Regions from separate parts of the Clavibacter phaseoli genome, predicted to be linked through region 3. Evidence: predicted binding sites of a transcription regulator. Region 3 holds the regulator's gene; each other region holds the start of a gene.
What was found. The regulator HrcA, encoded in region 3, represses chaperone genes, less so after heat shock. The targets are predictions, from matches to a motif close to TTNGCACTCGNNNNNNNCGAGTGCNAA.

Region 1 (3,772 bases), 1.1 Mb from region 3:
GGCATCCTCGCGCGCAAGCGCAACCCGGAGGCCAAGGGCTTCGCGCTCACCGGCATCATCACCGGCATCGTGGGCATCCTGGTCAGCCTGCTGGTGGGCATCCTGTTCTTCGCGGTCATCGGCACCGCGATCAACACCGGCGAGATCAACGGCACCCCGCTCCCGACCGCGCCGTAGCCCGCACCACCCGCACCACCACGACGCGGCCGTCCCCTCGGGGGCGGCCGCGTCGTCGTGTCCGGGCCAGGGGTCGCGGCCGGGCCTCAGCCCGCGTCGACCCCGTGCCGGTCCGCGAGGATCGCCACGCGCCGCCCGCCGACCCGCGTGGCGATGAGCGTCGCCGAGCCGTCGCCCTTCAGCTGCAGGCGCGTCCGCAGCCGCGCCGGGTCCACGTCGACCCCGCGCTTCTTGATCTCCAGCGTCCCGATCCCGCGCGCCCGCAGCTCGCGCCTCAACCGCTGCTCGTCGAGCGGCAGCACCTCGCGCACCCGGAACCCGCGTGCGAACGGCATCGCCTGCTCGCGCTCGGACGTGATCCACGCGATCCCCTCGCCGACCATCCGCCCGTCGAGCGAGCGCGCCAGGTCGCCGATGAGGCGGGCGCGGATCACGGCGCCGTCCGGCTCGTACAGGTGCGCGCCCAGCTCGCCGAGCTCGGCGTCCTCGCTGTCGGCCTCCGAGGTGAGCTCCGCCTGCGACCCGCCGCTGATCACGAGCGCCGCCCGCCGGACGCCGTCGCGCCGCGTCGGCCCGAACCACAGGCCCATCTCCACGGCCTGCCCGTCGACCGAGACCCACTGCGCCTCCGCCTCCGCGGGGATGAGGTCGCGGTCGAGGCCGGGACCGAGCTTGATCCCGGCAGCCCGTCCCGCCGCCAGCTCGAACGCGGCGGAGAGGGTGGGGGAGTAGGCGTCCGGATCCGAGATGCGCCGGGTCGACGAGTGCCCGTCCGTGCGCCGGGCGGGGTCGAGGTAGACGCCGTCGACGCGGCCGGCGTCGAACGCCTCGGCCGTGCCCTGCTCGACCTCGGCCTCGGGGAACGGCGCGAGGTTCCAGCCGGCGACCGCGGCGGTCACCTCGTCGCGCTCGACCGCCGTCACGCGGATCCCGATGGCCGCCATCGCCATCGCGTCCCCGCCGATCCCGCAGCCGAGATCGGCCACGTGCGCGACGCCCGCCTGCTGGAAGCGCCCCGCGTGCTGCGCGGCGACCGGCAGCCGCGTGGCCTGCTCGAGCCCGGCCTCCGTGAAGAGCATGCGCGCGGCGAACTCGCCGAACTTCGTCCGGGCCCGAGCGCGGAGCCGCGACTGCGTGAGGACGGCGGACACGAGCGCGGGGGAGTGCCCCTCGCCGCGCAGCGCGCTCACCATCCGCACCATGTCGTCCCCCGGCGCCGGCGCGGGGAGGGAGTCGAGCAGGCGGAGCCCCTCGAGCGAGAGCACCTCGCGGAGGTCGGTCTGATCCATCCGCCCACCGTACCCGGGCGCCTCCGCACCGATTGGCACTCGCGTTGCGCGAGTGCAAGCGCGGCCCGTAGAATCTCACCTGGCACTCTCCCCGGGAGATTGCCAATCAGTCTTGTCCCTTAGTCACGAAGGAAGAGGTCAACCGTGTCGGTCTCCATCAAGCCGCTCGAGGATCGCATCGTCATCCAGCAGGTCGAAGCCGAGCAGACCACCGCGTCTGGTCTGGTCATCCCCGACACCGCCAAGGAGAAGCCCCAGGAGGGCGAGGTCGTGGCCGTGGGCCCCGGCCGCATCGACGACAACGGCAACCGCGTCCCGCTCGACGTCGCCGTCGGCGACAAGGTCATCTACTCCAAGTACGGTGGAACCGAGGTCAAGTACGACGGCCAGGACCTCCTCGTCCTCTCCGCGCGCGACGTGCTCGCCGTCATCGAGCGCTGACGCTCCGCCTCAGCGACACCGCACCACCGCTTCACCCGGGAGCCCGGCCGACACGTTCGGCCGGGCTCTCGTGCGTCCGCGGCGCTAGCCTCGTGAGGTGACGCGCCCCGCCCCGGAGTCCTCGACCCGCACCGGCCTCCTCGCCGCCGTCGGCGCGTACGGGCTGTGGGGCGTCCTCCCCGTCTTCTTCCTGCTGCTCGTGCCGGCCGGGGCGTTCGAGATCGTCGGCTGGCGGATCCTCTTCTCGCTCGTCGTCTGCGCCGTCGTCATCACGGCCGCGCGGCGCTGGGGGCGCGTGGTCGCCATCGTGCGCCGGCCGCGGATCCTCCTGGGCCTCGGGCTCGCGGGCCACCTGATCCTCGTCAACTGGACCGTGTACGTCTACGGCACGCTCTCCGGCCACGTGGTCGAGACCGCGCTCGGCTACTTCATCAACCCGATCGTCACGGTGCTGCTCGGCGTGCTCCTCCTGCGCGAGCGCCTGCGCCCGCTGCAGTGGACCGCCGTGGGCCTGTCGGCCGTCGCGGTCGCCGTCATCGCCGTCGGCTACGGGCAGCTGCCGTGGGTGTCGCTCGCGCTCGCCGGCTCGTTCGGCCTCTACGGGCTGGTGAAGAAGCGCGTGAGCGGGGGAGCCGACGCGCTCTCCGGCCTCGCGCTCGAGACGGCCTGGCTCGTGCCGGCCGCCACGACGATGCTCGTGATCACGGGAGCCGGCGCCGGCCTCACCATCGGCACGGTCTCGCTCGGGCACACGCTCCTGCTCGTCAGCACCGGCGTCGTCACCGCGGGCCCGCTCCTGCTCTTCGGCCTCGCCGCCGGCCGGCTGCCGCTCTCGGTGATCGGGCTCACGCAGTACCTGGCGCCGCTGCTGCAGTTCGCGTTCGGGGTGTTCGTGATGCACGAGGCCATGCCGCCCGAGCGCTGGGCCGGGTTCGCGATCGTCTGGGCGGCGCTCGTCCTGCTCACGATCGACATGCTCCGGGCGAGCCGTCGCGCCGCATCGCCCGTCGCGCCCATCCGGAGGGATCCGGCGGTCGTCGACGGCATCTGATTCGGATCCCGTCGCGCATTCCGCGAATGGTAACGATCGGGTCGCGTTACACGACGGAAATGCCGATGCATTGTGTCCGTCTCATCCGCGCCATAGGGTCGCACCAGGCGAGGCGCGCATTCGCGTGCCTCATGCATCACATTCCCGAGCATCACCACACACATCCATAAGGAGCACCATGAGCGCATTCGGCAGGGCTTCGGCCTCCCGCTCACGATCCGCCCGCACCGCCCTCAGCGCCGTCACCGTCGCGGTGGCCGGCGCCCTCGTCCTCGCCGGCTGCTCCGGCGGCGGCGGCGACACGGGAGGCACCACGGCCGACGGCGGCCTGGACCTCAAGATCGGCACGATCCTCCCGCAGACGGGCTCCCTGGCCGTCCTCGGCCCGCCCGAGTTCGCGGGCGTCGACCTGGCCGTGAAGGACATCAACGACGCCAAGGCCGGCATCACGGTGACCAACACGGCCAAGGACTCGGGCGACACCACGACCGACATCGCCAGCCAGTCGGCCACCTCGCTCATCGCGGACGGCAACACGGCCATCATCGGCGCCGCGTCCTCGGGCGTCTCGAAGACCTTCATCGACCAGGTCACCCAGGCCGGCGTCGTGCAGCTCTCGCCGGCGAACACCTCCCCGGACTTCACGACCTACGAGGACGACGGCTACTACTGGCGCACCGCCCCCTCGGACGTGCTCCAGGGCCGCATCCTCGGCAACAAGATCCTGCAGGACGGCAAGACCAACGTCTCGATCCTCTACATGAACGACGCCTACGGCACGGGCCTCGAGGAGAACATCAAGAAGACGCTCGAG
Region 2 (3,772 bases), 980 kb from region 3:
TCGAAGACGTGCCCGAGGTGCGAACCGCAGCGGGCGCAGACGACCTCGACGCGCTTCATGCCGAGGCTCGTGTCCGTGTACAGCTTGACGGCGTCGCTCTCCTTGGGCGCGTAGAAGCTCGGCCACCCGCAGTGCGAGTCAAACTTGGTGTCGCTCGTGAAGAGCTCGGCGCCACAGGCCTTGCACCCGTAGACGCCGGTGCGCTCCTCGTCCAGCAGCTCGCCGGTCCAGGGGCGCTCGGTGGCCTGCTGGCGCAGCACCGCGTACTCCTCCGGGGAGAGCTCCTGGCGCCACTCGTCGTCGGTCTTCTCGATCTCGTAGGCCATGTGCGGGTCCTTTCTCGCTGGTCGATCCTAGGGGCGGCGTCCCAGCGCGCCTCCATGGTCAACCGCAGCGGGGCCCCGTCGATTCCTGCATGCGGGGGAGGATCCCGTCCGGGAGGCCGGCGCTCCGGCGGGCGCATCGCGTTGCACGGACACCCCGGGGAGCTGCGCGGGGCGCTCAGCGAGCCGCACCTAGTATGTGGGGAATGTCGGGGAAGGAGCATGCCGTGGACCAGCGCGATGCCCGCTCCGCGACCGCCCCGACGGCCGGGCAGCACCCGGCGGTCGAGCTCGACGAACGCGGGCGCGCGGTCCTCGACTTCGAGCGGGACTGGACGCGTCACGCAGGGGCGAAGGAGGAGGCCATCCGCCAGGCCTTCGGCCTCTCCGCCACGCGCTACTACCAGCTGCTCGGATCCCTGCTCGAGACGCGCCAGGCCCTCGCCTACGACCCTCTGCTCGTCGGGCGCCTCCTGCGCCTCCGCGAGACCCGCGCCGCCGCCCGTGCGGCCCGAGCCCTCCCCACCGGTCTCCCGCACCGCCCGACCGCACGCTGACCCCGCGCCCCACCGAGGAGACACGAGACCCGCATGCCCTCCCACGCTCCCGACCGCTTCGACGACGTCCCCGGCGACCTGAGCCGCGTGGGCGCGCATCGCGCGCCCCGTCCGAGGCACCACCGCTTCCGCGCCTTCGCCTGGGCGGCCCTCGCGACCGGCCTCCTCGTCGGCCTCGGCGTCGTCGGCCTCTTCGTGATCGACGACCGGGTGTCGTTCACGGACATCATCCCGAGCGGCGGGTCGTCCGAGGAGGCGGCGCCCACGGAGGCGCCGACCGCGGCTCCCACCGCGGTGCCCGGCATGGTCGTGACGGTCCTCAACGGCACGAGGACCTCGGGTCTCTCCGCCCGAGCCGCGACCGCGCTCCAGGATGCGGGCTGGGCCATCGCGTCGCGGCTGAACGCCAGCTCCACCGACATCGCCACCACCACCGTCTACTACTACGACGCCGCGGACGAGGGCGCCGCCCGCGGCTTGGCGGCGGAGCTGGGCGTGGGGGACGTGGCGCAGTCCGAGCAGTTCCGTCCGGCGGCCGGCACCTCGGCGGCACAGTCGGCGAAGCTGACGGCCGTCCTCGGCGCCGACTACGCCGCCGAGGGCTGATCCGCCTCCGCCTCTTCCCGCCTACCCGTGGCCGTGGCCGTGGAGTAACCCGACGGGGCGCCGCCGGCCCTGTCTAGGGTGCTGCCTGGTCGCACGCCCGCCGCGTACCAGGTGCTGCGCGCCGTACGTCCCGAGGGCGTGGCGCGGGGTCGATGCAGGGCTCCGCGGCCGACCCGGGGGTGGCGGCACCGCGCTCCCGACACCGCGCATTCGCACATGGAGAAGCACATGGCCAACGGCACCGTGAAGTGGTTCAACGGGGAGAAGGGGTTCGGGTTCATCACCGTGGACGCCGTCGAGGGCGGTCCTGCCCAGCAGGACGTCTTCGTCCACTACTCGGCGATCGAGATGTCCGGCTACAAGGTCCTGGAGGAGGGGCAGCGCGTCGCCTTCGAGATCGGGCAGGGCTCCAAGGGCCTGCAGGCCGAGAACGTCACGCTGGCCTAGCGAGCCGCCCACCGCCGCGACGCCGCCGCCCGTCCGGGCGGCGTCGTCGTCGTGCTCCCGCGGGGTCGCCGCCTGTGAGCGGCTCGCTTGCACTCCCGTAGGGCGAGTGCCAGAATCGTCCCTGGCACTCCCTCACGGGGAGTGCTAGACGACTGCCTTTTTCCTGACGTCCGGGAGGGACGAGAGATACACATGGCTAAGATCATCGCTTTTGACGAAGAAGCCCGCCGCGGCCTCGAGCGCGGCCTGAACATCCTGGCCGACGCGGTCCGCGTGACCCTCGGCCCGCGTGGCCGCAACGTCGTCCTCGAGAAGAAGTGGGGCGCCCCCACCATCACGAACGACGGCGTGTCCATCGCCAAGGAGATCGAGCTCGACGACCCGTTCGAGAAGATCGGCGCGGAGCTCGTCAAGGAGGTCGCCAAGAAGACCGACGACGTCGCCGGTGACGGCACGACCACCGCGACAGTCCTCGCGCAGGCCCTGGTCCGCGAGGGCCTCCGCAACGTCGCCGCGGGCGCCGACCCCATCAGCCTCAAGCGCGGCATCGAGAAGGCCGTCGCGGCCGTCACGGAGGAGCTCAAGGCCGCCGCGAAGGAGATCGAGACCAAGGAGGAGATCGCCGCCACCGCGTCCATCTCCGCCGGCGACTCCACCATCGGCGCGATCATCGCCGAGGCGATCGACAAGGTCGGCAAGGAGGGCGTCGTCACCGTCGAGGAGTCCAACACCTTCGGCACCGAGCTCGAGCTCACCGAGGGCATGCGCTTCGACAAGGGCTACCTGTCGCAGTACTTCGTCACCGACCCCGAGCGCCAGGAGGCCGTGTTCGAGGACGCGTACATCCTGATCGTCAACTCGAAGATCTCGAACATCAAGGACCTGCTGCCGATCGTCGACAAGGTCATCCAGTCGGGCAAGCAGCTCCTCATCATCGCGGAGGACGTCGACGGCGAGGCCCTGGCCACGCTCGTCGTGAACAAGATCCGCGGCATCTTCAAGTCGGTCGCCGTCAAGGCCCCCGGCTTCGGCGACCGCCGCAAGGCGCAGCTGCAGGACATCGCCATCCTCACCGGTGGCCAGGTCATCGCCGAGGAGGTCGGCCTCAAGCTCGAGAACGTCACCCTCGACCTGCTCGGCACGGCCCGCAAGGTCGTCATCACGAAGGACGAGACCACGATCGTCGAGGGCGGCGGAGACGCCACCGAGATCGCGGCCCGCGTGCAGCAGATCCGCAACGAGATCGGCAACACGGACAGCGACTACGACCGCGAGAAGCTCCAGGAGCGCCTCGCGAAGCTGGCTGGCGGCGTGGCCGTCATCAAGGCCGGCGCCGCGACCGAGGTGGAGCTCAAGGAGCGCAAGCACCGCATCGAGGACGCCGTCCGCAACGCGAAGGCCGCCGTCGAGGAGGGCATCGTCGCTGGTGGTGGCGTCGCCCTCATCCAGGCCGGCAAGCTCGCCTTCGAGAAGCTCCAGCTCGAGGGCGACGAGGCGACGGGCGCGAACATCGTCCGCGTCGCGGTCGACGCTCCGCTCAAGCAGATCGCCCTCAACGCGGGCCTCGAGCCCGGCGTCGTGGCCGAGCGCGTCCGCAACCTGCCCTCGGGTCACGGCCTCAACGCCGCCACGGGCGAGTACGTCGACATGCTCGCCGCGGGGATCAACGACCCGGTGAAGGTCACGCGCTCGGCTCTGCTGAACGCCGCGTCCATCGCCGGCCTGTTCCTCACGACCGAGGCGGTCGTCGCCGACAAGCCCGAGAAGAACCCGGCCCCGGCCGGCGACCCCACGGGTGGCATGGACTTCTAGTCCGACCGGGCCGAAGCGGGAGCGCTC
Region 3 (3,772 bases):
TCCTCGCCGGGGAGGTTCGGCTCGTCCGGGTCCTCCGCGAAGCCGGTCACGCCGGCCCAGAAGAGGGACAGCGCGTGCGGGTCGCGGCAGTCGATCGCGACATGCCGGATCCTCGCGCTCACGGCCGATCGCCTACTTGATCCACCGGATGTTGAGCGGGTAGCGGTACGGGCGTCCGGCCTGCACCCGGGTGCCGCCGATGATCGCGAACACGATGTTGACTACGACCACCGCGAAGATCACGAGGCCGAGGAGCAGGCCGATGATGATCCCGAGGATCGGGATGACCCCGAACACCACCTGCAGCACGTTGAGGATGACGAGAGCGCCGACCACGTTGATGGTCCAGTTGGTCGCCTCCTTGCCCTCCTGGTCGGTGAACCGGCCGCGCTCGCGGAACACGAGCCACACGATGAACGACGGCACGATGAGGATCGCGAGGAAGTGCGTGAGCGACGCCCAGAGGCGGTCCTCGCTCGGGGTGAGCGGAGCGGGCGCGCCGTACGGGTGGGGATCGGGTGCAGACATCGCGGGGAGCCTCTCGGTGCCGGGCGACGACCGGGGGACGGCGGACGCGGACGGATCGTGGGTGGGGCCGGGAGCACCGGGCCCGTCCACGGTACCGCCGACGACGCGCGACCGGCAATGCCGAGCACCCGCTGACCCGCGGTACGATTGGCAGTCAGGATCGACGAGTGCCAGGAGGGAGCGCGATGGTCTCGGAACGCGGGCTCGACGTCCTCCGGGTGATCGTGCAGGACTACGTGTCCTCGCGCGAGCCCGTGGGCTCCAAGTCCATCGTGGAGCGCCACGCCTTCGGCGTCTCGGCCGCCACCATCCGCAACGACATGGCCCTCCTCGAGGAGGAGGAGCTGATCGCCGCCCCGCACACGTCGTCCGGTCGCGTGCCGACGGACAAGGGCTACCGGCTCTTCGTCGACCAGCTCGCCGACGTCCGTCCGCTCACGCCCGCGCAGCGCCAGGCGATCCACGTGTTCCTCGGCGAGTCCGTCGACCTCGACGACGTGCTCGCCCGCACGGTGCGCCTCCTCGCGCAGCTGACCAACCAGGTCGCGCTCGTGCAGTACCCGTCGCTCGCCACGAGCCACGTGAAGCACGTCGAGCTCGTGGCGCTGTCCACCACGCGCGTGCTCACCGTGCTCATCACCGACACGGGCCGCGTCGAGCAGCGCGTCGTTGAGCTCGCGGGGGACCCGGACGACGCGTTCCTCGCGGTCATGCGCACGCGGATCAACCGGGCCGTCGGCGGGCTCGGCCTCGCGGAGGCCGCGACCCGGCTCGAGACGCTGTCCGACGAGGTCGAGCCCGCCCAGCGCGCGGCCGCGTCCGTGCTCGCGGGCACGCTCGTGGAGCAGGTGCTCGCGAACCGGCAGGAGCGGCTGCTGCTCGCCGGATCCGCGAACCTCGCCCGCACCGAGCGCGACTTCCCCGGCAGCATCTCGCCCGTCCTCGAGGCCATCGAGGAGCAGGTGGTTCTCCTGCGCCTCCTCGGCGAGATGGAGGCCGACCAGCACGGCGTCTCGGTGAGCATCGGCCGGGAGAACGCCCCGTTCGGCCTCGGCGAGACCAGCGTGCTCACCAGCGGCTACAGCTCGTCCGGCGGGGTCCTCGCGCGCCTCGGCGTGCTGGGGCCGACCCGGATGGACTACTCCACCAACATGGCGTCGGTGCGCGCGGTCGCGCGCTACCTCTCCCGCCTGCTCGAGGAGCGGTGACGGCCCCGCGCCGGCGCACCGCCCCTGTTCCCCACGACCATCACCACCGAAGGGCCCGACGTGGCTGACCACTACGAAGTACTCGGCGTGAGCCGCGAGGCGACGCCAGAGGAGATCAAGAAGGCGTACCGCAAGCAGGCGCGCCAGCTCCACCCGGACGTCAACGACGCCCCCGACGCCGCCGAGCGGTTCAAGCTCGTGACGCACGCCTACGACGTGCTGTCGGATCCCCAGCAGCGCCAGCAGTACGACCTCGGCCCGCAGGCCGGGTTCGGCGGCGGCGGCGGGCAGGGCTTCGGCGGGTTCGGCGACATCTTCGAGACGTTCTTCGGCGGCCAGCAGGGCGGCGGCGGACGCGGTCCGCGCTCCCGCCAGGAGCGCGGCCAGGACGCGCTGCTGCGCGTGGAGGTCGAGCTCGAGGAGGTCATCTTCGGCGTGCACCGCGACCTCGAGGTCGACACGGCCGTCGTGTGCGACACGTGCCACGGATCCTGCGCGCAGCCCGGCACGAGCGCCGTCACGTGCGACATCTGCCGCGGCTCCGGCAGCATCCAGCGCCAGGTGCGCTCGCTCCTCGGCAACGTCATGACGTCGAGCCCCTGCGGCACGTGCCGCGGCTACGGCACCGTCATCCCGCACCCCTGCCCCACGTGCCAGGGCCAGGGCCGCGTCCGCGCGCGCCGCACCGTCCCGGTCGACATCCCGGCCGGCGTCGACACGGGCCTCCGCCTGCAGATGCCGGGCTCCGGCGAGGTCGGCCCCGCGGGCGGCCCCAACGGCGACCTCTACCTCGAGATCAAGGTCGCGCACCACGACGTGTTCAGCCGCAACGGCGACGACCTGCTCGCGACCGTCGAGGTGAGCATGGTCGACGCGATCCTCGGCAGCGACGCGCACATCCAGGCGCTCGACGGCGACGTCGACCTGGAGCTGCGCCCCGGGATCCAGAGCGCCGAGATCATCACGGTGCGCGGCCGCGGCGTCACGAAGCTCCGCGGCTCCGGGCGCGGCGACCTCAAGATCGGGATCCAGGTGGTCACGCCGCAGAAGCTCGACCACAAGGAGCGCGACCTCATCCAGCAGTTCGCGCGCCGCAACAAGGCGCCCGCGCCGCACCTCGCGCACTTCCAGCAGGGCCTGTTCCAGAAGCTCCGCGACCGCTTCCTCAACGTCTGACCGTGGCGCACTTCCACCTCGCGGACGACCTCGACGCGGCCGACCTCGCCGTCGGCCGCGTCGTCGCGCTCGGGCCGCAGGAGTCGCGGCACGCGGTGACGGTGAGCCGGGTGCGCGCGGGGGAGGGCCTGCTCGTCGGCGACGGGCAGGGCACCATCGCGTCCTGCGTCGTCACGACGGCGGATCCGCAGCGGCTCGAGCTCCGCGTGGAGTCCGTCGAGGCGCACCCCGATCCCTCGCCGCGCGTCGTCCTCGTGCAGGCGCTGGCGAAGGGCGACCGCGACGAGCTCGCGGTGCAGGCGGCGACCGAGCTCGGCGTCGACGCCGTGATCCCGTGGCAGGCCCAGCGCTCCGTCTCGCGCTGGGAGGGCCAGAAGGTCGCCAAGGGCCGGGAGCGCTGGCGGGCGATCGTCCGCGAGGCCGTGAAGCAGTCCATCCGCCCCCGCGTGCCCGAGGTGGAGCCGCTCGCGACGACCAAGGACCTCGTGCGCCTGGCCGCGACCGCGCGCGTTCTCGTGCTCGACCCGACCGCCGAGGCGCGGCTGTCGCGGCTCGACCTGACGACGGCCGAGGGCGACGCCGCGACCGACGTGCTGCTCGTGGTCGGACCCGAGGGCGGCATCAGCCCGGCCGAGGTCGAGGCGCTGCGGGCGGAGGGCGCGATCCCGGTGGCGCTCGGACCGGGGATCCTCCGCACGTCCACCGCCGGTCCCGCCGCGCTGGCGCTCGTCAACGCCGCGCTCGGGCGCTGGTGACGTCGCAGGTCCCGCGTAGGCTGGGCGCATGACCAGCACCGCAGAGCCCACCGTCTTCGAGCGCATCGTCGCGCGCGAGATCCCGGCCGAGATCGTCGCGGAGAC

Region 1: the regulator HrcA is predicted to act here: its motif matches at 1,499-1,525, upstream of groES (co-chaperone GroES).
Region 2: the regulator HrcA is predicted to act here: its motif matches at 2,055-2,081, upstream of groL (chaperonin GroEL).

The regions. Positions count from the first base shown of each region.
Region 1 covers NZ_CP040786.1:80,865-84,636, forward strand. Annotated here, with positions in the region: gene FGI33_RS00430 (DUF4190 domain-containing protein) at 1-177, shown strand, start outside; gene FGI33_RS00435 (class I SAM-dependent methyltransferase) at 264-1,466, opposite strand; gene groES (co-chaperone GroES) at 1,611-1,907, shown strand; gene rarD (EamA family transporter RarD) at 2,005-2,958, shown strand; gene FGI33_RS00450 (ABC transporter substrate-binding protein) at 3,137-3,772, shown strand, end outside.
Region 2 covers NZ_CP040786.1:188,645-192,416, forward strand. Annotated here, with positions in the region: gene msrB (peptide-methionine (R)-S-oxide reductase MsrB) at 1-326, opposite strand, end outside; gene FGI33_RS00900 (DUF3263 domain-containing protein) at 551-880, shown strand; gene FGI33_RS00905 (LytR C-terminal domain-containing protein) at 914-1,486, shown strand; gene FGI33_RS00910 (cold-shock protein) at 1,715-1,933, shown strand; gene groL (chaperonin GroEL) at 2,126-3,745, shown strand.
Region 3 covers NZ_CP040786.1:1,169,552-1,173,323, reverse strand. Annotated here, with positions in the region: gene FGI33_RS05465 (VOC family protein) at 1-122, opposite strand, end outside; gene FGI33_RS05460 (DUF4870 domain-containing protein) at 133-528, opposite strand; gene hrcA (heat-inducible transcriptional repressor HrcA) at 714-1,736, shown strand; gene dnaJ (molecular chaperone DnaJ) at 1,797-2,912, shown strand; gene FGI33_RS05445 (16S rRNA (uracil(1498)-N(3))-methyltransferase) at 2,915-3,667, shown strand; gene FGI33_RS05440 (histidine triad nucleotide-binding protein) at 3,696-3,772, shown strand, end outside.